3 regions of the Sphingobium fluminis genome follow, and region 3 is predicted to be linked to each of the others. Evidence: riboswitches for the same ligand, from Rfam matches in the RefSeq annotation. Region 3 holds a riboswitch; each other region holds the start of a gene.
The links. Region 3 has a riboswitch for cobalamin ahead of WG907_RS05755 (TonB-dependent receptor plug domain-containing protein). Riboswitches for the same ligand answer to the same signal wherever they lie in the genome.
Positions count from the first base shown of each region.

Region 1: linked by a shared signal. The riboswitch ahead of WG907_RS03060 (TonB-dependent receptor) and the one ahead of WG907_RS05755 (TonB-dependent receptor plug domain-containing protein) in region 3 are both predicted to bind cobalamin.
Region 2: linked by a shared signal. The riboswitch ahead of cobW (cobalamin biosynthesis protein CobW) and the one ahead of WG907_RS05755 (TonB-dependent receptor plug domain-containing protein) in region 3 are both predicted to bind cobalamin.

Region 1 is NZ_JBBJUK010000001.1:621,959-629,963, reverse strand. Features, by position in the region: gene WG907_RS03090 (sensor histidine kinase) at 1-776, opposite strand, end outside; gene WG907_RS03085 (winged helix-turn-helix domain-containing protein) at 777-1,463, opposite strand; gene WG907_RS03080 (DUF3597 domain-containing protein) at 1,585-2,007, opposite strand; gene WG907_RS03075 (DUF4142 domain-containing protein) at 2,153-2,716, shown strand; gene WG907_RS03070 (Ros/MucR family transcriptional regulator) at 2,774-3,262, opposite strand; gene WG907_RS03065 (sensor histidine kinase) at 3,569-4,651, shown strand; cobalamin riboswitch at 4,780-5,022, shown strand; gene WG907_RS03060 (TonB-dependent receptor) at 5,198-7,351, shown strand; gene WG907_RS03055 (PepSY-associated transmembrane domain-containing protein) at 7,440-8,005, shown strand, end outside.
Region 2 is NZ_JBBJUK010000005.1:217,310-225,314, reverse strand. Features, by position in the region: gene WG907_RS14530 (ferredoxin-like domain-containing protein) at 1-17, opposite strand, end outside; gene cobN (cobaltochelatase subunit CobN) at 14-3,391, opposite strand; gene cobW (cobalamin biosynthesis protein CobW) at 3,401-4,438, opposite strand; cobalamin riboswitch at 4,621-4,851, opposite strand; gene WG907_RS14515 (NAD-dependent succinate-semialdehyde dehydrogenase) at 4,931-6,385, opposite strand; gene WG907_RS14510 (MFS transporter) at 6,610-8,005, shown strand, end outside.
Region 3 is NZ_JBBJUK010000001.1:1,097,494-1,105,498, forward strand. Features, by position in the region: gene WG907_RS05740 (ABC transporter ATP-binding protein) at 1-419, opposite strand, end outside; gene WG907_RS05745 (FecCD family ABC transporter permease) at 413-1,357, opposite strand; gene WG907_RS05750 (ABC transporter substrate-binding protein) at 1,501-2,346, shown strand; gene WG907_RS05755 (TonB-dependent receptor plug domain-containing protein) at 2,397-4,310, opposite strand; cobalamin riboswitch at 4,522-4,777, opposite strand; gene WG907_RS05760 (peroxidase-related enzyme) at 4,859-5,467, opposite strand; gene WG907_RS05765 (hypothetical protein) at 5,681-5,965, opposite strand; gene WG907_RS05770 (PepSY-associated TM helix domain-containing protein) at 5,965-7,539, opposite strand; gene WG907_RS05775 (hypothetical protein) at 7,536-7,841, opposite strand; gene WG907_RS05780 (TonB-dependent siderophore receptor) at 7,851-8,005, opposite strand, start outside.

The sequences.
Region 1 (8,005 bases), 480 kb from region 3:
GATTTCAGCCGCGTCACCGGCGAACGCAGGTCGTGGGCCAGCCCATCGGTCATCAGCCGCAATTGCGACACCAGCGCCTCGATCCGCTCCAGCATCGCATTAATGGCCTGCCCGAGCGCATCGAACGCATCGCCGCTGCCGTCGACCGGCACCCGATGCGTGAACTGGCCGTCGCCAACTGCCACCGACGTGGCGACGATATGTTTGATGCGGCGTGACAATGTCTGCCCAAGGACGAGCGCGCACGCCAGGCTCAGCACGATGCCAAGCGCCAGCGCAACGATCACGGCATCGCGATTGACGCGCGCGAGCGTGACCCCCGCGTCGATGACATGGCCCGTCAGCAAGTGCGCGCCGCCCGGCAGCATGGTGGCGACCACCCCCATATGTTCGGGCAGATCGTTTCCGATGCGGCGCAGGTCGATCGTGGTCCAGCCGGCGCGCGCCGGCATCGGGGCAGGCCAGGCTTCGATATTGCCGGCTATGCGCGCGCCCGAGCGATCGGCGAGCAGGATGACCGCCGTACCGCCATGCGCCGAATTGAGCCGCTGGCGAATGAGCCGGGCCAGCGCGACCTCCCCGCCATCGCGGAATGCCACGCGCAATTCATCGCGCAGTTCGGCGACCAGCGCTTTTTCCTCGCCAAGAAGGGCGCGCTCGCTCGCCTGTTGGACGAAGATCAGCAGCCCACCCGTCACCGGCGCCTGAAACAAAAACGCAAGGGCGACAAAGCGCGCGGTCGTGGACCGCGTGAACAGGCGCAGCCGGGCAAGCATCTAGTCGGCGGCCCCGAACCGGTAACCGGCACCGCGAACGGTGTGTAGCAACGGCTTGGGAAAGCCATCGTCCAGCTTTCGGCGCAGCCGGCTGACATGCACGTCAATGACATTGGTTCCGGGATCGAAATGATAATCCCATACGCCTTCGAGCAGCATCGTACGCGTCACCACCTGATCGACATGGCGCAGGAAATATTCGAGCAGCCGGAATTCCCGTGGCTGCAGCTCCACGATCCTGTCGGCACGCCGGACCTTGCGGGACAGAAGATCCATTTCAAGATCGGCACAGACAAGCTTCGTGATAACCTGCGCGCCGGCCCCGCCCTTGCGCAGCATCAGCCGCACGCGCGCGAGCAGTTCGGCGAAGGCGAAGGGCTTGACGAGATAGTCATCCGCCCCGGTATGAAGCCCGGCCACGCGATCGTCCGATGTGCCGAGCGCCGACAGGATGATGACGGGCGTATCGAGTTGAGCGGCGCGCAGCGCGGCCAGCACTGCCATGCCTTCCATCACCGGCAACATGCGGTCCAGCACGATCGCGTCATAGCTGCCGTCGCTCGCGAGGAACAGGCCATCGCGGCCGTCCCTAGCGCGATCGACGGTATAGCCTTCTTCCGTCAGGCCCTTGACGATGTAGGCCGCCATCGCCTCATCATCTTCGATCACCAGCACCTTATACGTCATCGGCCCCCGCCCTTGCCTGCGACGCTGCTATAGCGCGGGTAACCGTGCCTTGCCTATATCGATGGTGGGTAAGCCGGCGGGCCGCAGACGGCAACCGGCCTCGCCCACAAGCCGCAGGCCATCAGGTCCGCAGGCTGTCGGGCACGATCCCGCCATTTTCGGCAAGCTTTGCGACGACGGCCCGATGCAGCGCGATATTCTGTTCAGCACTGCCATCGGCAGCCGCATGCACGCCCAGTTCATCGGCCAGTTCCTTGCGGGCGGTCAGACCTGAATCAAGGTCGAGCAGTTTTAGAAGATCGACGATCGAGCTTTGATAATTGCCGCCGCCGCCTTTCATTTCCGCCATCGTTGCAAGGACAGCGCCAACGTCGACCGCGGCGGGCGGCGGCGCGGCGGGCGACGCGGAAGATGCCGGCGCCTGTGGCACTGGCGTCGGCCGCACGGGTGTCGGCCCGGTCGCCGTCGGGGCACTCGTCGGCGTTGGCGCGGCCTTGGCGTCGTGGTGGAAGATCTTGTCCATTATCTTGCCGAAAATGCCCATTGTCATACCCTTTCGAGATTGTAGGTCCGCGCGGCGATCACCGCCTGCTGAGGGAACGGAGGAGACAGATTAAAGGTCCCCGGAACGTCGATGCCCGTCGAATGTTCTGGGGAGGTCGGTGACGATGCCGAACGGGAGACAGACTATGAAGCGCAGCATCTTCGTCACGCTATCGGTAACCGCGCTCGCACTCGCCTCGTGTGGCAAGAAGGACGAACCGATCGCAAACAATGTCGGCGCCAACGCAGCAAGTCCTGTCGTTACCGAGGCGCCTGCTGCGCTGAGCGCCGGTCAGGTCTTCGCCAATGCGGCCGCCGCGAGCGACGCCTTCGAGATCGAAAGCTCCAGGCTCGCCGCGACGAGCGCCGCCTCCGCGTCGACCAAGGCTTTCGCCCAGTCGATGATCAAGGGCCATACCGACTCCACGGCTAAACTGAAGAAGGCAGCGGCAGAGGCGACCCCGCCGCTCACGCCTGACCCGACCCTGGCGGGCGAACAGTTGCAGACGCTTGAGGCGCTCAAGGGCAAGGAGGGCGCTGCATTCGACGCCGCTTATGCCGACGCCCAGACCAAGGCCCATGAAATGACGCTGACGACCCTGCGCGATTATGCGACCGCCGGGGATGTGCCGTCGCTCAAGGCATTCGCCGCGGCCATGGTCCCGATCGTCACGGCGCATGTGAATATGGCGAAAGGCCTGGGGCGCTAAAGACCACAGAGAAAAGCTCGTCCGGCAGCGACACGGCCGCCGGACGAGTAATCACATTCAGGCGATTTCGGTTTCCGCCTTCGCCTTGGGCTTGCGACCGCGTGGCGCTGGCGCCTTGGCGACGGCTTCGGCGACAGCCGGTTCGCGCTTGCGGCCAAGGCCGATCTTGTGCGCCAGTTCCTTGCGCTGCGCCGCGTAGTTGGGCGCCACCATCGGGTAGTCCGAAGGTAGGTTCCACTTGGTCCGGTAATCGGCAGGCGTCATCTGATAAGTGGTCATCAGATACCGCTTGAGCATCTTCAACTTCTTTCCGTCTTCAAGGCAAACGATATAGTCTGGCTTGACGGAAGCGCGGACAGAAACAGCAGGCTCCTGTACCACGGCCGGTACTTCGGCGGGGCTGGCGAGCCCGGTCAATGCCGCGTGCACGCTGGAAATCAGCGCCGAAACATCGCCCACGCTGACCGAATTGTTCGAGACATGGGCCGAAACGATGTCAGCCGTAAGGGTAACGAGGGTATCTTGTGCGAGTTCGGTGTCGGACATGCGACCTGTCTTTCTGTGATTATGGAAGAGGATTGCCACAAGTGGGATGACAATTACGACTGTACATAGGCGTGACGGGCGCAATGTTCAAACCGCTATTATTTCCTCAGCGAGGCGTTAATCGACCTGGCCCCGCCATCATCGCCTCCAATCGCTGGCGCCTTCCGTCATAACCACACTTTCAGCGGCATCGCCCACAATTTGCAATCGCGGCGTTCCGGCATCGTGAACACTTTATCGGCGGCGGGGCAATCCGCTGCGCCCGCCGGCAATTTCATGATAAGGGGCTCCCAAGGGAGTATAGTTTTGGACGATGCAGACCATGGAGCGGCGAATGTCGAGCAGTTGCTCGATACCCCCGGACTTGCCGATGCGCTGGAAAGCGATCGGTTCAAGCAATTTCTCGACCATATGCCGGTGGCGATTGCCGTTTCGGAACTGTTGCCCGAAGAGCGCATAACCTACGCCAATCTGGAGTTCGAACGGCTGACGGGTCAGTCCGCATCCGAACTGGAAGGTAAAAACTGGCAAGCCCTGCCAGGTGTAGCGTCCGCCCCCGACGATGACCGGCCACTGAGCGAGGCCGTGGAGGCCGATGAGGAATATGTCGGGACCTTCTCGATCAGCCTCGACGGGCAGACCGTCAATGTCGATGCATGGTCCAATACCATCGAAGACGACAGCGGCGAACCGAGTTTCCGATTGGTCGCTCTTGCCAGGACGGGGCAGGGATTGCGCAACGACGAGGAGATGGTTCGCCAGTCATTGCGGGACAAGGATACATTGCTGTTCGAATTGCAGCACCGGGTAAAGAACAACCTTCAGATGATCACGGCGCTCATCCGCATGGAAGCGCGTAATGTCTCCGATCAGGAGACCGGGGAACGGTTCGATCGCCTTGCCGGCCGGATCAATTCGCTCGCTCTGTTGTATCGCTCGCTATCGATCGAGGGTCAGGGCGACACAATCGATCTGGGCGTGTATCTAAGCCAGATCGCGTCCGCAGTCATTCAGGCGCATGCGCCCGAAGGCATCCGGCTCGACCTGAAGATCGACACCTGGCCAGTCGCGCTGGACGTTGCCATGCCCGCAGGCCTGGTCGTCAACGAATTGCTGACCAACAGCCTCAAACATGCTTTTCCCAACGATGAAGGCGGCACCATCACCCTGCACAGCCTGGTCGACGAGACCGGATGCCGGGTGACCGTGGCCGACGACGGCGTCGGCCTCGCCGATGGCATGACCTGGCCCAAGCCGGGAAAGCTCGGCGCAGTGATCGCGCAATCCCTGCGCCAGAATGCGAAAGCCGACTGGACGGTCACTTCCCGTCCCGGAAGCGGCATGCGGGTCGACATTTTCTTTGCAAGGAAAGATGCCGCGCCGAAGTGACCGTTAGAATAGATGATGGACGATCAGCGCCATCACGCTTTGGGCCAGGAGCATTCGCGGCCAGCGCGAGAGCTACTTGCGAACCGCCCGCCTGCCCGCTATCGGAGCGTTGTTCGGGGCAGCAATGGCCCGGACATGATCGCGCCGGTGCCTTGAAAGAGGCTTAAAAGGGAACGCGGTGCGGATGGTTTACGCCATCCAACTCCGAGGCTGTCCCTGCAACTGTAAGCGGTGAGTGCGATGCATATCGCTTTCTCCAGACCGGAGGAAGCAGCCACTGGGCCGGACGCTAAGTCATGCGAGGCCTGGGAAGGCCGTGCGTCCTGCTATGACCCGTGAGCCAGGAGACCTGCCAGCGTCTGGTCGCTCTTGCCCGGTCCAGGGGTTGGTCACGGCACGGTATCTTTCCGTTTGAGCGACGAACGGGCGGTGGGGGCCGCATCGGTTCGCGTGGCGGTCGCCTCGGCGTCCGGCTGTCTGCGCGCGCCGACCGTCGTTGGCGGCACGTCTCCACCCTAGTGTCGCGTGACGCCGGGAAGACATGCAATGGAATGGAAGACCATAGGATTTTTGCTGGCGACGGGGCTTGCCGCAACGACGACGCAACAGGCGCGCGCGGATAGCGCGGATAGCGCCGCCGAAAGTTCGACAGACATCATCGTTTCGGGGGTCCGGCCGGGTGCGCTGTTGCAAGAAACATCGACCGGATCGCGACTGGGACTGACCGCGCTCGAAATGCCGGCCAGCGTCACGCGGATCGACGGCGATTCGATCCGCGCGCGCGGCGATCTCGATATTCTATCGGCCGTTGTCCGCGCGCCGGGCGTCACATCCTCGGCGAATCCCGGCAATGGCGGCACAGCTCTGGCGCTTCGCGGCTTTTCGGGTCAAGGCTCGGTGCTTCAGCTCGTCGACGGGGTTCGGCTTTTCCCGGTCGCGGGCACGATCACCTTTCCGACCGATCCGTGGAATGTCGACCGGATCGAATTGTTGAGCGGCCCCGCATCGGTCCTGTATGGCCAAGGCGCGCTGGGCGGCGCGGTCAATATCATCACCCGGTCGCCCAATGCCGAACGCACGCAATTCGACGCCGAGGCCGGCTATGGATCGCAGAACAGCTGGCGCGCGGCGGCAGGGGTCGGCGGCCCGTTGAACGAGCAGTTTTCCTATCGGATCGACGCCAGCTATCGGGAATCGGACGGCTATGTCGATCGTGGCCATTCCAAAAGCCTCGCGCTTTCGGGCGCGCTGCGCTTCCGGCCGAATGAGAATTTCTCGCTCACCCTGCGCAACGATTATGGCAATCAGCGGCCGATGGAATATTTCGGCACGCCGCTGATCGACGGCAAGCTGGTGAAGGGCAACCAGCGGCGTAACTATAATGTCGCCGACGCGAGCCTGCACTATCGCGACAACCGGACTTCGCTGACGGCGGACTGGACGGTGGCGGAAGGCATCACCCTGTCCAATGCCGCCTACCGCCTGACGAGCAAGCGGTTGTTCAGGAATCTGGAAAGCTATTTCTACAATGGCGGCACCGGGCAGATCGACCGGATGGACAATTACGGCATCGTCCATGACCAGACCCAATATGGCGATCAGGCAACCGTGCGCATCAACAGACCGATCGCGGGCCTCAAAAATGATCTGGTCGTGGGATTCGACGCCAATCTGATCAAGCTGACCTATTCCAATGATTTCGGGTCGGACCCGCAGGAGGATATGGTCGATCCCTTCGCCTTCGATCCGGGCCTGTTCTTCGACACGCAGGGGATCGCGCCGCGCTATCGCACGCGGACGAACGAATATAGCATCTTCGCCGAAGACCGGCTGGCGCTGACCGACCAGCTTTCGCTGGTTGCGGGCATCCGGCACGAGCGCGACAAGGTGCAGCGCCGGAACATCGTCTATAATCCCGACGGCAGCACGAGCGAGGTCAACGCCTTCCCGCTGGGCGCGACGAACCGGAAGTTCCGCAACACGACATGGCGGATCGGCGGCGTTTATCAGCCAACATCGAATATCTCGCTCTATGGCCAATATTCGACCGGGGTCGATCCGCTCGGCACGCTGACGACCTTTACGACGAACAAGGCGCAGTTCGTCTTTACCAACGCCACCGGCGATCAGGTCGAAGCTGGGATCAAGGCGGTGTTCCTGGACGGACGAGGCAGCGCGACGCTGGCGGCATACCGCATAGTCAAGAAAAAGCTGGTGGCCCAACGCACCATGTCCAGCCCGATAGAGCAGATCGGCCAGCGTTCGGCCAAGGGCATCGAGGCGTCGCTGACGCTGCAACTGACCGACCGCCTGGGCTTTGACGCCAACGGCACGGTGCTGGATGCCGACTATGACGACTTCATCAGCGGCGGCACCAGCTACACCGGCAACACCCCGCCCAATGTCCCCGAAGTCTCGGCCAATCTGTCGCTCTACTGGACGCCGGTCGACCGGCTGCGCGCCACGGCGAGCCTGCGCTATGTCGGCCGGACCTTCTCGGACAATGCCAACGACTATCGCGTGCCGGGCTATGCGGTCGCCGATGCGGGGCTGACCTATGAACTGACCCCCAATCTGGGCGTAAACCTGCGGGTCTATAATCTGTTCGACAAGGATTATGCGACCACCACCTATAATGACGAGCAGTGGATTTTGGGCCGTCCGCGCTCCATCGACGTCTCGGTGACCGCGCATTTCTGATGCGCTTACCCGGTGGCGGCATCGCGGCAAGCGGTGGCTGTATCTGACCCATCGCTGGCTGGGCATCTCCACATGCCTGTTGCTGGCGATGTGGTTCCTGTCGGGCATCGTCATGATGTATGTGCCTTTCCCGTCGCTGACCAAGGCCGATCGGCTGGCGGGATTGGCACCGATCGACTGGAACCAGGTGCATGGGATCGTTCGGGCCGATGCCGCATTGCAGCAGGGGCCGAACGGTCCGGTTTGGCTCGGCAGCAGCGTTTCTTCGGCATCGACCGGCCTTGCCGTAGGTCCTGTCGATGCCCGCCGCGCCGGGGATATCGCCACTGCGTTCGGCAACGCGCCGGCTTCCGATATCGAACGCGTCCAGCGTGACCAATGGACGGTCGCGGGCAGCTTCGACCGCTATCGGCCATTGTGGAAGGTGACGCTCCACCGCCCCGACGGGCTGACCCTGTATGTCGCGTCGACCACCGGAACCGTGGTGCTCGACACCAACAGGACGGAACGGTTCTGGAACTGGGTCGGGTCCGTCCCGCACTGGATCTACCCCACGGTCCTGCGCCAGCACCAGCCGCTGTGGCGACAGGTCGTCCTTTGTACATCGGGCGCGGGCATCGTCGGCGCGGTCAGCGGCATGTGGATCGGCGTCCT
Region 2 (8,005 bases), on a different contig from region 3:
ACGGCGAAGCCGCTCATGCCGCGCCCTCGACCGGCAGGCTGGCGAGAATGGAATTGCGCCGCGTCCGCCACAGCCCGGCGGCGTGCAGCGCGGCGAAACGCTGCTCCATCGCCGCCAGCGCTTGCGGATTGGCACTGGCCATGAAGGCGCGGACATCGTCCTGCCCCAGCGTCGCATCATGATAAAGATCGAACAGAAGCGGGGGCACGCTGCCCGCCAGATGCGCAAACGCCCCCATATGGTCGAGCGTCGCCGCCAGTTCGGCCGCGCCGCGAAAGCCGTGGCGCATCATGCCCGCGACCCAGCCGGGATGGGCGGCACGGGCGCGCACCACGCGGGCGATCTCTTCGGTGAGGGTGCGCGCCATGGGCCGCGCCGGATCGCGATTGTCGAGATGATAGAGCGAAGCCGTCCCGCCGGACAGCGCCTTGGCGGCGGCGAAGCCCGCCTCATGCGCGGCATAATCGGCGGCGAGCAGCAGGTCGGTTTCGGGCAGGTCCTGAAGATGGACGAAAGCGTCGGCCCCCGCCACGCGCAGCCGCAGACCGTCGGGATCGGCCATCGCGTCCGTCGCCTCGCCGGAAGCGTCGAGCACATGGGCCGACGCCGCCAGCCACGCCTCCCCAGCCGCGCGCCGGGCCTCGTCGGTGTAGATGTCGGCGGCGTCGCCCAGGCCAAGACCATAGCTGCCCGCCGCCGGACCATAGACGCGCGCCGTCGGGGTCTGACCGGCAAAGGGGTTCCAGTCGGCCGGCTCGTCCCGCCCGCACAGCGCCCGCACGGCCTGCCCGAACAGCGCCGGCAGGGTCGGGAAGGCGTCACGGAAAAGGCCCGATACCCGGAGCGTCACGTCGATGCGCGGCCGGTCGAGCAGCGCGAGCGGCACGATCTCGACGCCCGACACCCGCTCGGACGCCAGGTCCCACAATGGCTTTGCGCCCAGCAGGTGCAGCGCCATGGCATATTCCTCGCCCGCCGTGCGCATCGTCGCCGATCCCCACAGATCGACCACCAGCCCGCGCGGATAATCGCCATGATCCTGCAAATGCCGGCGGATCAGCTCCTCCGCGAGGCGAACCCCCTGCGCATGGGCCGCGCGCGAGGGCACGGCGCGCGGGTCGATGGCATAGAGGTTGCGCCCGGTCGGCAGCACGTCGCCGCGCCCGCGCCAGGGCGAGCCGGAAGGTCCGGGGGGCACGCGCCGGCCATTGAGCGCCGCCAGCAGCCCGGCCCGTTCCGCCGCGCCCTGATCGCCGCGCCCGAAAATATGCAGCCCGTCGCCGAACTGGCTTTCCTTGACGTCGCACACGAAGCGGTCGATCCGGGTGATTGCCTCCACCGGGGTGGCGGCGGCGTCGAGGCCAAGTTCCGCGTCCAGCCCCAGCACGCGCGCTTCGGCCTGAATCGCGTCCTGCAAGCGGGCGCGGCGGCCCCGGTCCAGCCCGTCGGCGTTGGAAAATTCATCGAGCAGCGCCTCGATCCGCGCCAGCCCCGCACCGCTTTTGCTCTGCACCAGCGGGGGGGGCACATGGCCGATCGTGACCGCCCCGATCCGGCGCTTGGCCTGCGCCGCCTCGCCCGGATCATTGACGATGAAGGGGTAGATCACCGGCATCGCGCCGGTCAGCGCTTCGGGCCAGCACGCGTTCGACAGCGCGACCGATTTGCCCGGCAGCCATTCCAGCGTCCCGTGCGCGCCGATATGCACGAGCGCGTCGATGCCCTGTTCGCGCAGCCACAGGTAGAAAGCGACATAGGCATGGCGCGGGCAGCGGGACAGGTCGTGATAGTCGTCGTCGCGCCTGGCGCTGTCGCCACGCTCGGGCTGCAAGGCGAGCAACGCCTTGCCCGCGCGGAGGACCGAGAAGCGGAATGCCCCGTCGCTAACCGCGCCGTCCGTTTCCGGCTCGCCCCAGTTGGCGGCCAGATCGGCGCGCAGCGCGTCGGGCAACGCAACCAGCGCGGCGCGATAGGCGGGCAGCGGCCAGCTCAGATGCGCGCGCCCCAGACGCGTCGCGAGATCCGTCTCCGTGTCCGTTCCCCGGCGAAAGCCGGGGTCCAGGGCCGCGAGGCGCAGCTCTTCGGGACTCCTGGACCCGGGCTTTCGCCGGGGAACATCAGGGGAGACTGCGCAGTCATAGCCGGACTCCGCCAGATCGGCCAGAATCGCTTTCGCCGAAGCCAGTGCGTCCAGCCCGACGGCATGGGCCATCTGATATAGCTTACCGGGATAGGTCGACAGGATCAGCGCCACGCAGCGCTGCGCCACAGGCTTGCGGGCAAGCGCGATCCAGCCCGCAATCTTCGCCGTGATCGCTTCGATCCGTTCGGAGTCCGCGCGGTGGACGGTGCGAGCGAAACCGAGGTCGGGATCGCGCTCCCCCGCTTCCTTGAAGCTTGCCACCCCGGCAAAGATCCGCCCGTCGATCTCGGGCAGCACGACATGCATGGCAAGGTCGGCCGGCGATAGCCCGCGCGATGTCTCCGCCCAGCCGGCAGGGCTCGCGGTGGCGAGCGCGAGCTGAAATACCGGCACGCCCGCGCCGTCCAGTGGCGTTTCACCATTTTCGCCGCGCGCCGAAAAAGCAGTGGCGTTGACGATCGCGGCGGGGCCGAGGTTTCGCACCCAACGATCGACCCGTTCGCGCGCTTCGGGGGCCTTGAGCGACGGGGCGAAGATCGACAGCGCGTCGAACCCGCGTCGCTCGCACGCGGCGTGGAGCGCGGCGAACGGATCGAGATCATGCGCGGTCAGATAGGAGCGGTAGAAGATGATCAGCACCAGCGGCCGATCGGGATCGCGTGAAAAGGTTTCGGGATCGACCACGCCGAGCGCGGGATGCCAACCGCCGACCATCGGCAGCGGCGCATCCTCCACCGCCGACCCATCGATCAGCCCAGCCGCGCGCGCCAACTCGCCAAGCGCCGCCCACGCCGCCTCCGCCCCGCCCGCGTCGCACAGCCGCGCCAGCTCGCGCAATTCAGGCACGGCTACGGTCGATACCGCGTCCAGCCGCGCATCCTCAAAGCCATCGGCAGGCAGCACCGCCAGCGCGATGCCGCGCGAGCGCGCCAGCGCCTCTACCTGTTGCAGCCCATAGCTCCAATAGGGCGTGCCGCCGATCAGCCGGATCAGGATCGCCTTCGCGCCCGCCAGCGTGCGTTCGACATAGGTATCGACCGACAGCGGATGCGCCAGCGCCGCCAGATTGGCGAGCCTGAGCGTCGGAAAAGCCGCGTCAGCCGCGCGCGCCTGATGCCAAGCCGCCGCGAACGCCCCCAGATCGCTGTCCGAAAAGGACAGGACAACCAGATCCGCGGGCGATTGCCCAAGATCCTGCGGGACGGCATTTTCCTCCATCCCGTGCGTTTCGCGGAAGATGACGTGCATCGCGCGTTTTTATCCGAGCAGCGTCGCGCGAATGGCGTCGGCGTCGATATGGTCATGTTCGGCGATGACGACCATCGTGGTGCGCCGGGCTTCATCCGGTCGCCACGGCCGGTCATATTGGTGCCGCACCCGCGCGCCGACCGCCTGCACCAGCATCCGCATCGGCTTGCCCGCGACGGCGGCATAGCCCTTCACCCGCAGGATATTCTGCTCACGCGCCAACGACTCGATCCGCGCGGCCAGCGCGGCGGGATCGGCAATCTCGCCCCATTCGACCACGATGCTGTCGAAATCCTCATGCTCATGGTCGTCGTCGCCATCATGGTGCGACGGGCGCGCGGCGATATCATCCTCTGCGGCGGCGGAAAGGCCCAGGATCAGGTTCGGGTCGATCACGCCTTCGGTCAGCTCGATCACCGGCACGCGGCGCTGCGATTCCGCCGCGATGACCGCGCGCGCGGCGGCGACGCCCTCCGGCCCGGCAAGATCGACCTTGGTCAGCAACACCATGTCGGCGCAGGCGAGCTGGTCCTCGAACACTTCGGACAGCGGCGTTTCATGGTCGATGCCGGGATCAGCGGCGCGCTGCGCATCGAGTGCGGCGACATCCGGCGCGAACCGGCCCGCCGCGACCGCCTCCGCATCGGCGAGCGCCAGCACGCCGTCCACGGTGATCCTGCTGCGGATTGCGGGCCAGTCGAACGCCTTGAGCAGCGGCTTGGGCAGCGCCAGCCCTGAAGTTTCTATGAGGATATGGTCGGGGCGTGGGTCGAGCGCGAGCAGCGTTTCGACGGTCGGGATGAAATCGTCCGCCACCGTGCAGCAGATGCAGCCATTGGCCAGCTCGACGATATTTTCCGCCGGGCAGTCGGGGATCGCGCAGGCCGCCAATATGTCGCCATCAACGCCGAGCGAGCCGAATTCATTGACCACCACCGCCAGCCTGCGACCGCCGGCATTGCGGATCAGATGGCTGATGAGCGTGGTCTTGCCGGCGCCCAGAAAGCCGGTGACGATGGTGACCGGCACCTTTGACAGGTCGGACATGGAAACTCCCCGCGCGCCGGAGCGAGACTTAAGGCGGGGCTTGCCGGACAGGTCCGGTCGGCGCGCGACGACGGGCGGGCGCGACAGATCGCCCATAGCCACGCGACCGTGCAGCCCCAGCCGCACAGTTCGTCGCTCAGACGGAGAGTTACCGTGCCATGACCATCCCCTGGACCAAGGCAAGAGCGACCGGTGCGCCGGCAGGTCTCCTGGCTCGCGGGTCACAGCTTGATGCACGCCTTCCCGGACATGGCGCGATGCGCCGTCCAGTGACTGCCCCTCGAATGAGGAGCCTGTGCATCGCGCTATCCGCTTACAGTTGCAGGGACAGCCACGGATTGAGGCGCTTTGGAGCGCCCGCACCGCATTCCCGATTAAGCCCCGAAAGGGGCACCGGCGCGATCATGCAAAGGCCGGCTTCACCCGGTCCTTGCGCGCTCGCCCTAGATCAAAACCGCCCCCAAGCCAATGCTGTTTCGCCGCCTTGCCGGGTCAGCCCGCAGCGCCGATCCCCATGCACAGATATTTGATCTCCATATAATCGTCGAGGCCATGACGGGAGCCTTCGCGGCCAAGGCCCGACTGCTTGATGCCGCCAAAGGGGGCGACTTCGGTGGAAATGAGGCCGGTGTTGATGCCGACCATGCCCGCCTCCAGCGCTTCGGCGACGCGCCACACGCGGCCAAGGTCGCTGGCGTAGAAATAGCTCGCGAGCCCGAACTCGCTGTCATTGGCGAGGCGGATCGCGTCGGCCTCGTGCGTAAAGCGGATGATCCCCGCCAGCGGCCCGAACGTCTCCTCGCGCGCGAGTTTCATGTCCGGCGCGACATTCGCAATCACGGTGGGATCGAAATAGGTGCCGCCCCGGCTGCTACGATGCCCACCCGTCAACAGCGTCGCCCCGCCCTCCAGCGCGTCGGCGAGATGCTCCTCCACCTTCTCGACGGCCTTTTCGTCGATCAGCGGGCCGACGGCCGTCCCTTCGTCCATGCCATAGCCGACCTTGAGCGCCTTCACCCGGTCGACCAGCTTCGCGACGAAGGCATCATGGATGCCGTCCTGCACATAGAAGCGGTTGGTGCAGACGCAGGTCTGACCATTGTTGCGGAATTTTGAGATCATCGCGCCGTCGACCGCCGCGTCGACATCGGCGTCGTCGAACACGAGGAAGGGCGCGTTGCCGCCCAGTTCCATGCTGACCTTCTTGACCGTATCGGCACAGGCGCGCAGCAGCCCCCGGCCGGTTTCGGTCGATCCGGTGAAGCTGATCTTGCGCACGAGCGGATTGGCGGTGAGTTCGCCGCCGATCGCGCGCGCGGAGCCGGTGACGATGTTGACGACGCCTGCCGGAATGCCTGCCTGTTCAGCCAGCACGCCCAGCGCCAGCGCGGAATAGGGGGTCGCCGATGCCGGCTTGATGACGATGGTGCATCCCGCCGCCAGCGCCGGGGCGAGTTTGCGCGTGACCATCGCGGTCGGGAAATTCCATGGCGTGATCGCGCCCACCACGCCCACGCCCTGTTTCAGCACGACGATGCGCTGGTCGGCCGCGTGCGACGGCACGACCTCGCCATAGGCGCGCTTGCCTTCCTCGGCGAACCATTCGACAAAGCCCGCCCCATAAGCGATCTCTCCCTTCGCTTCGGCAAAGGGCTTGCCCTGTTCGCGGCTCAGCAATTCGCCCAGCGCATCCTGATGCTCCATCATCAGGTCGAACAGACGCCGCATCAGCTTCGCCCGGTCGCCCGCCGTGCGCGCACGCCAGCCGGGCAGCGCCGCCTGCGCCGCCGCGATCGCGCGCACCGTTTCCGCCTGCCCCATGTCGGGCACCGACCCCAGCCGCGCACCATTGCCGGGATCGGTCACGCCGATCACGCCGCCGGCATCGGCATCGCACCACTGCCCGTCGATATAGCATTGCTGGCGCAGGAAGTCGGTGTAAGTCATGATCGGGCAATCCTCCGGGAACCGGCGCTGGACGTACGCGCGCTGACGGGCCGAAACAATGCGCCGCCGTCGCGGCAATTACGGCCCTGCGGGCCGGATGTTCCCGCCGGACATCCCCGCTGGCCAGCGCGATCGGCGAAAAAGCGACCTCCCTTGACCGGGAGACCTTGCTCAACCCGTTGCCACCCGGCTAGCCAATGGTGGACAAACCAGGGGAGATGACGATGGAGAGTCCGCAATCGCCGGAAAAGGCCGGCGTCTTCGCGCCGCTCACCATTTCCACGTTCCGCAACATCTGGCTTGCAAGCCTCGTCTCCAACACCGGCGCGCTGATCCAGGGCGTCGGCGCGGCCTGGGTCATGACCGACATCTCGACGCCCGGCATGGTCGCGATGGTCCAGACCGCAACCTTCCTGCCGATCGCCCTGCTCGCCGTCCCGGCGGGCGCGATCGCCGACATGTACGACCGGCGCAAGGCGCAGATGGCGGCGCTCGGCTTTGCGGCCATCGGGGCACTCGTCCTGACATTGCTCTCGTTTGCGGGCTGGGTGACGCCCTGGATATTGCTCACCATGTGTTTCCTGATCGGTTGCGGCGTCGCGATCTATTCCCCCGCCTGGCAGTCCTCCCCCGGTGAGCAGGTGCCCCCTGCCCTGTTGCCGCAGGCGGTGGGGCTGAACGGGATCAGCTATAATATCGCGCGCAGCTTCGGCCCGGCGATCGGCGGCCTGATCGTCGCGACGGTGGGCGCTTCGGCCGCTTTCGCGGCCAGTTCGCTATGCTATGTCCCGATTCTGCTGGCGCTGTTTTTCTGGCGGCGCACGCCGCCGCCCGCCCGCCTCCCGCCGGAACGGCTGACCCGCGCGATGATGGGCGGTCTGCGCTATATCATCCATATGCAACCCGTCCGCACCGCTATCGCCCGATCGCTGATCAGCGGCATATTAGGTGCGGCCCTGTTGTCCCTGATGCCGCTCATCGCGCGGGACATGCTGGGGGGCAGCGCTCGTGTGTTCGGCCTGATGCTCGGCTTTTTCGGGATCGGCGCAGTCGGTGCGATCTTCATCCTCCAGCCGATCCGCAGGCAAGGCAATGAACGGGTAGCGGCCGGATGCAGCATCGCCGCGGCCGCGGCCGTCGCCGTGCTCGCGCTTAGTCACAGCCTCGCAATTTCTTCCCTCGCCCTGCTGGTCGCGGGTGCGGCGTGGATGATCCAGATGACGACGGTCAACATCGCGGTCCAGTTGTTCGTGCCGCGTTGGGTCACGGGCCGGGCGGTGGCGTTTCTGAACGCCACGATCGCAGGCGGCATCGCTCTCGGCGCTGTCATCTGGGGCATGGTGGCACAGGACCAGGGCACGCAGATCGCGCTGTTGGCCGCCGCCGTCTGCCATGCGCTTGCGCCGCTGATGGGCCTGATCCTGCCGATCGCCGATCGCGAGGATGCCGCCCGTACCCTCGACGAGCCGTTGGCGGACCCTGAAGTCAAGCTGGGCATCACCGGGCGCAGCGGCCCGATCGTCATCGAAATCCAGTATCGCGTGCCCGTGGGCCGGGCGCGCGAATTCTACGATCTGATGCGTCAGGTCCAGCGCATCCGCATCCGCAACGGCGCCTATG
Region 3 (8,005 bases):
AATTCGGTGGCGATCCGGTCGCGCAGATGGCCGACATCCGCCCGGTCGAGTGCATGCAGGACCAGTGCCATATCGTCGGCGGACATGTGCGACATGGGACCCAGATGGGGCAGGCGGCCGAGCGCGACCAGCCGCTCGACCGACAGCGGCCAGTGAAGCGTTTGTCCCTGCGGAAGATAGGCGAGCGTTCGAGCGATTATTCGCCGCGCGATATCAGCGATGGGCTGGCCGTCCAGCAGCACCGATCCACCCTGCGCGGGGATCAGGCCGAGCAGCGCGCGAACCAGTGTCGATTTGCCGGCACCATTCGGACCGATGATGCCGATCAGCGATCCGGGCGAGAGCGTCGCGCTCACATCCTGCACGACGGCGCGGTGCCCGAGCCGCACGGACAGGCGATCGATCGTGACGCTCACCATAGCCGCCGCTCCCGCAGCAAGTGGATCAGGAACACCGGCACGCCAAGGAAGGCCGTCAACACGCCCAGCTTCAACTCGTTCTGTGTGGAGATGAGACGAACGGCGATGTCGGCCAGCGTCAGAAGCAGAGCGCCGGCCAGCATCGAAGGCAGCAGGACGGCAGATGGGCTTCGATCGGTCAGCGGCCGGACCAGATGAGGGACGATGAGGCCGATGAAACCAATGGACCCGGACACCGCGACCGCGCCGCCAACGCCAATGCCGACGCCGAGCAGCAGCCGCAGCCGCGTCCGCCGCAGATCGACGCCGAGCGCCTGCGCGCCATCCTCGCCCAGCGACAAGGCGTCGAGTGCGCGACCGTCGAACAGCAGCAATCCAGCGCCCACTACGATACAGGGCAGGGCGATCCAGACATGATCGATCGAGCGGTTTTCGATCGATCCCAGCAGCCAGGTGGTGATTTCCATCGCCGCAAAGGGATTGGATGACAGGTTCAGCGCGAGACTGATACCCGCGCCTGCCATGGTGGAGACGGCGATGCCCGCGAGGATCAGCGTCAACGGGCTTTCCGAACGCCCCGCCAGCGCGAAGAGCAGGACGAGCGCCAGCAGGCCGGTGCCGATCGACAGCGCCGGCAGCATCAGCGGGTTCCATTCGGACAGGCCGAAATAGATCGCGCCCACCGCGCCGAGCGCTGCGGCGTTGGATGCGCCGATGACCGACGGCTCCGCAAGCGGATTGCGGAGATAGCCTTGCAGCGCTGCACCGGCGAGTCCCAGCATCGCTCCGACCATCAGGCCGACGATGACTCGCGGCAAGCGCAGGTCGATCAGGATTGCGGTTGCGACGGGGTCACCATGGCCCGCCAGTACGGCCAGCAGGCGTGCGGGCGCGATGGCGGCCGCGCCGATCGCCAGCGACACGATTGCGGCGAGCATGGCGAGAAGGATCAAGCCGGGAACCAGCGCGCGATGACGGGTGGAAGAGGAAAGTGGGGCAGTCAGCACGGCGCCTCGCACCTCGATCGATCGTCGCGGCTACGCTTGTGTCGCCGGGGTGTGTCGTTATGGATGGCGGCCCTATGCCATGGTTCCCATCCTCGCGCACGGCCTATCTCGCGATAGTCGCCGCCCTGTTGCCGCTCGGGGGTGTCGCCGCCTCGGCTTCGCAGCCGACGGCCCGGCCAACGCGCATCGTCTCGTTCAACATGTGTTCGGACCAGTATCTGCTGGCTCTTGCGGACCCCGACCAGATCGCCGGGCTGACGCGCAATGCGACCAACCGCGAACTGTCGGCGGCAGCCGATAAGGTCGGGCACATCCACATATTGTCCAACGCGGCGGAAGAAGTGATGGCGATCAATCCCGATCTCGTGGTCGGCGCGCCCGCGCGGCGAGGCGCGATGATGGGCGCGCTTGCAGGACAGAATTACCGCACGATCGAACTCAAAAGCGCCGAAAGCTATGCCGATATCGTCGCGCAGATCCGCACGGTCGCAGCGGCGGTTGGCCATGTCGGGCGAGGCGAAGCGCTGATCGCGCGCATGGACCGGGCGCTCGCGGCCTTGCCCAAGGTGGGCAGGGGACGGGTTGCGGCCTATTATCAGCGACGCGGGTTCCTGACCGGCACGGGCACGCTTATCGACGAACTGATGATGCGTGTTGGCCTCATTAATCTCGCGGCTAAACTCGGCAAGCCTGTGCTGTCGCAGATGAGCCTTGAAGAATTGCTGGTCGCCCGCCCCGATTATCTGATCGTCGAGAGCGCGACCGACCGCGTGACTGACCAGGGTACGGAAATGCTGCACCATCCTCTGCTCCGTCACATCCCGCGCCTGCGCATCCCGCAGGCTTGGACGGTGTGCGGCGGGCCCGCCTATATATTAGCGGCGGAATCGCTGGCGCGCCAGTTGCGCGCTCGACAATAGGGAGGGCCGACGGCCCTCCCTATCTGCACGGGTGAGTGATCGCGCCCGCGTCAGAACCGAGCCTTGAAGCCGCCATAGGCGGCCCGACCAGCCGTCAGAAAGCCGATATTCTCGCGATAATCCTTGTCGAACAGATTTTCGACCCGGCCGAACAGGGAGATGCCCGGCACGATCTGGAGGTCGGCGCCGAGGTTGACCAGCGTGTATGCTTTCAGCGTCTCGACATTGAAGGTCGCGAAATTGGTGTCGAGCGCCTTGCCATTGTAGCGCACCGTGACATTCGCGCCGAAGCGATCGTCCTGCGAGTGCCACGCGAGATTAGCGCTGCCGATATTTTTTGGCCGGCGCGTAAGGCGGCTGTCGCCTTCATCCTTCGCGTCGAGATAGGTGTAGGACCCGTCGAAGCGGAAGCCAGCCGGAAGCGCGAAATTCGCCGAGACTTCGATGCCCTCATGCGGGGAGGATCCGGGCAGGTTGATCGCCGTATAAAAGGGGATGAATCTGCTCGCGAGCTTGTTGCGTAACTTGGCGTTGAAGTAGGTGACGTCGATCCGGCCGTTGCCGTCCAGGAAGGATTGTTCCGCTCCCACTTCCCAGCCGGTCGACTTTTCAGGCTTCAAATCGGGGTTGCCGACAAAGCCGCTGGTCGGCGAGTAACCAAACAGGTCGAAAAAGTCGGGCGCCTTGACGCCCGTACCGCCAGCCGCGTGCAGGCGCGTGCCGAAATCGAAGCGATAGCTTGCCTGCGCATGCCAGGTGGCCGAATCGCGGAAGCGATTATTGAAATCCTTGCGTACCGATCCACCCACGCCGATCCGGTCGCCGACCGTCAGCTGATACTGACCAACGATGCCCCAATTGTCCGTGTCCTGGAATGGGTTGGGGCCGGAGAGGAACAGCGACGTGCCCTGAAATTCCTCACGCTCATAATCGACCGCACCGGTGATCGCGTGAACGACTGTATCGTCGCCGAGCTTGAGTGTCGAAGCGAGCGAGACCTTGCGACGGCGACCGGTGTCGCCGAAATTTTCCACACCATTGTCGTCATAGGCGCGGCGGCGCGAATTGTTGAGCTGGGCGCTCAGGTCCGTTGTCCAGCGGCCATCCTGCGTGCTGTAATTGGCGCCGATGAGCGCGTAGAAGGCGCTGTTGGTGTAGCGGCCCCCGGAATCGATCGCATTGCCGGTGGCGAAATAATCCTGATCGTTCAGGTCGGCGTCGGTATAATTGTAGCGCGCGATCGCTCGCAGGGTAAGCTGGCCGATCTGATAGCCAAGCTTGCCGTGGACGGTGCCAATCTTCGAACCGATCTCCCGCGAACCGCCGGGCGCAACGACATAGCCGCCGATGCCCGAATAGGAACCGCCAATGGCATAGTCGAGGTCGCCGACGACGCCCGCACCGCGCACCGCGCCACTGACGGTGTCGAACGACCCACCTTCCAGCCGCGCCGCAAAGCCCGGCATCTCGCGGCCGCTGGCGGTGATATAGTTGACGACGCCGCCGATCGCGTCCGATCCGTAAAGCGCGCTCTGTTCGCCGCGCAGGATTTCTACCCGCGCGCCCGGATCGGACGTCAGGGTCGCGAAGTCGAACTCGCCAGCATAAGGATCGGCCGCCTCGATGCCGTCGATCAGCACCAGCGTGTGGTTTGCTTCTGCGCCGCGAATGCGGATCTGGGTCTTGCCGCCGACCGGTCCGGTCCGGTTAACCGAAATGCCCGGCACATCGCGCAGCACGTCGGACAGAATGACGGTCTGACGATTTTCAAGATCGACGGACTGGATGACAGTGGCGGAGGATCCGAGCGTCGCGGTGGAAATGCCGCCTGCGCCACGGCTGGCCGTGACAATGATTGTGTCGGTCACCTTGCTTGGCTCATCGGCGAGCGCCGCCTGTGCGAAACCGCTGGCCGGCAGCAGGAAAATGCTGCTCATCAGCGCGCGATACATGGATGTCTTCATGGTCAATACCCCCTTGCGCCTGAGCAACGTCTGGCGGGGGCGTGCCGCTGACGCCTGACTCGGGCTGATGCCGGCGGGCGAACGAACGGTCGGTGCCGGCAGGGGCAGGCGCCTTTCGCCCACAGCCACGCACCGATGCGGCCCCCGCCGCATGGGTTCGTCGCTCAGACGGAGAGAAACCGTGCCCTGGCCTTTCCCTGGACCATGACAAAGAGCGACCGGTGCGCTGGCAGGTCTCCTGGCTTGCGGGTCGTCGCTCGGTATGCGGCCTTCCCGGAACCCGCATTTTTATGCGTGGGTTCCAGTGACTTTCCGCCATTTTGAATGGCGGAATATGCGCACCTTGCTCACCGCTCACAGTTGCAGGGACAGCCACGGATTGGAATGACCATATTCGTCAGAGCGAAGTCATTCTTACCGCATTCCCGTTTTAAGCCCTCACGGGCACCAGCGCGATCTTAGCCTGGCAACATGCCCGACTTCGCCGGCCCATAATGCGATTCGGGCACAAGGCCAACGACTTTATCGCGATGCGCAACCGGGGGTCGCTATCCCGCTGCCGGTGCGATGGCCGCGAGGAAATCATCATCTGGACGCATGCCATAGCCCGACGTCATCCGGTTGGTCAGGTTGAATACGCCGATCAGTTCGATCACGTAGTAAATCCTGGCGTCGCTCAGGCCCGCGTCGCGAAGCGCCTGGACGTCGGCTGCCTCCATCCGGCCTGGCTGTTGAGTCAGCTTCACGCAATAATCGGCGATGGCTCGCTCCTGAACGCTCAACTCCACCGTCCGATAGTTGATCGCGATGCGTCGCGCCCTGCCATGGTCGCCTATTTCCTCGCCCAGCTTGTGCCCGTGGATGAGCAGGCAGGTTGGGCAGGCGTTGATCGACGATACGATGACGCCGATGAACTCGCGCTCTGCCATCGTCAGCAGGCCATAGGCCGGATCGAGGAATATCGGCGACATGAATGCCCCCGCGCGCGCATACCCCTCTTCGTCATAGCCCGCCAGAATGCGCGTCGCATGGAGCTCGGGTACGGGCATATTGTCGACCCATTCCTGCGGCAATTCATAACCTTCGACCGCAGCGAGATAGGCGTAGGGATCGTTCGATCTGAAATCCGGGGTCAAGGTCGATTTCCGTTCGGCCATCAGCGTCTCTCCTGCCATTATCGTTTCGCGAGGTCATAATCGGATGTGAAGAGCATGTCACCCGACTCTCCTTATCGGGGTCGCGAACGGCCTGATACGGCCGAAATGGCATCGGTTCCGCATTACGATGCGCCAGCTAGGCAAAAAGGGGGGAAGGCGTCCGGGGGACTGAAATCAAAGTATGATCCGGTTTCACGTTAATCCGTTCATGCTTCAGCCGTTGCGTCTGCACGAGGCGGCCGCGCGCGAAAAGGCGATTGCGATAAGCCAGCCCGCAACCGCGCAGCCCCCCAGCCAGATGAGGAACGCGGAGGGATCGCCATGCCCGATGCAAAACAGTCCCGGTAGTAGTGCGCAGACGGTGAGCAGACGGCGCTGGGCGGGGCGGTGCCCGTTGCCCGATAGCCGGGCTGACCGACGTCGCTTGGGATCACCGAGCGCGACGGCAAGGATGCAGGCAGTGGAAAGCGCCAATGCGGGGGCCGCGATATCGATCACTACTCAGCCGCCTGCAAGGTCATGAGCCGGTCGAACGGCTGACGAGCCCGTAGCCTTGCCAGTATCCAGCCGCCCGCGAGAATGAAGGCAATGTCCAGGCTGATGATGACCGGCTGCTGCGTGGCCATGGCGGCGGACCAGCACGGCCCTCCACTTAGAATCCTGAGCAGCGGGAGAAGGATCATCATCATGCCCGTGCCGAACCGAAGCATCCAGCTCAGCCGCGCAATGGTGGGGGCGACACAGCCTGCAACGATCGTCACGGCCGCGCCGATCAGGAATCCGGCAGGCGTCCACCAGATCGCCGTCCTCAGTGGCATGGTTATGAGGAAAGCGGCGGCGGACGAGGCGAGCGCGAACGGGAGGCCCAGCCCCACGACCATATTCATGCGCTCCAGCCAGACGAGCGAACGCGGGGCATTTTGCCGTCGGGACAGCCACAGGCAAAGGCCCGTATAGGTGACGTAGCACATCGCAAAACCCAGCCCGAACCAGATTGCTTTCGACACCAGGCCCGCGAAATTGCCGAAGTGGAGGGGGTACATCAGCGCAGCCAGTGCGCCACCGGTCGACGGCCTGGGTCCGATCAGCGGCTTGATCCGCTCGAAGCGAGCAAGGGCGCCATTGTAGAGCAGGGTCACAGGCGCGATGGCATCGTTTTTAGGGGCATGGTAGGTCGTCACCTTCGCATCGGCGCGGCCGAAATTCTCGATCGCGACAAAGGTCGGCGCCGAGCCCGCGCGCGCCAGCGCATCGCTGCTGATGCGGTCGAAATTGCCGATCGCGGCCGGGCGGGGGTCTGGCTTTCCGGGATTACCGAAAACCGTTTCCTGAAGGACCTGCTGGTTTCCGCCGAACGCTGCCATCGCGACGATCGGCACGCCGACGGTTCCGAAGAATGAAAAGAAGCTGCCCGTAAAGGCCAGGATGAACGCGAACGGCAGGCTCCACGTACCAGCCACGCTGTGCTTGTCCCGATTGACGAGCACAGGATTTGCATGGTGCCGGAGCGTAAAGATGTCCTTGAACAGATGGCGATGGATGAGAAGTCCGGAAACCGCCGCGATCAGCATCGACAGGCCGACCATGCCCGTCAGCAGCAGGCCCCAGGGGTTGGGTAGATGCAGTCGGACATGTGTGTCGACGAGGAAGGCGCTGAGCGCATTGTCGTTGCGGGCGCCGAATACATCTTCATCGGTGGCGGCCTGGCGATTGGCCACGCGCCCGTCCTTGGCAATGGTATAGAAAATGCCCCGACTGATAAGTTTGCCGCCCTCCATCTCATGCCGATGGAAAAATATCCCGAGGTCATGATCGTCGACTTCGAACAGGTCGACGCCTTCATGATATTTAGCCGGTGTTTCGGCGCCCAGTTTTTGCAGCACAGCGCCTACGGGCCGCTCGAAAGCGGACTGGTTTGACATATGGCCCGCCGACCAGGTGCCGATCTCCTCGGCAAAGACGGCAGCCGTGCCCGTCAGTACCACCGCATATAACAACAGGCCGAGCAGGATGCCCGACCAGCCATGGACCGCGACCATCGCCTTGGTTTCATCCTTGGGCAGGTGAATCATGGACGGGTCTCCGCAGACGCTGGCGGTGCGTCGAAAAATTTATGCGCGATCAATCCGGCATGGACGAGGAACAGGCCAACGGAAATGAACGCGACGCGTGCCAACCGGCGATCCAGACAGGCGTGAAAGAAAAGCCCGGTCCAGATCAGCGGAACCAGTATGAGCGGCAAAACGATATTATCGATCCCTGCCGAGCCGCCCGGCAGCCACAGCGCCATGCCCGCCATGACGACGAGCGCGACAAGGATCGCGCCCGGACCGGCCAGCGCTATGCGAATCCAACGACGCGACCTTGGCGACATGTTTCCCACTCAATATTTCAGGCTGATCGTGCCCAGCACCGTGCGTGGCGCGCCATAATAGCCCTGATCATAGTTCAGCGCCGTCAAATATTTGACGTTGGTCACGTTTTTTACATTGGCGCTGAGCGAAAGATTATCGGTGATGCGATAGCTGGCGAGCAGAT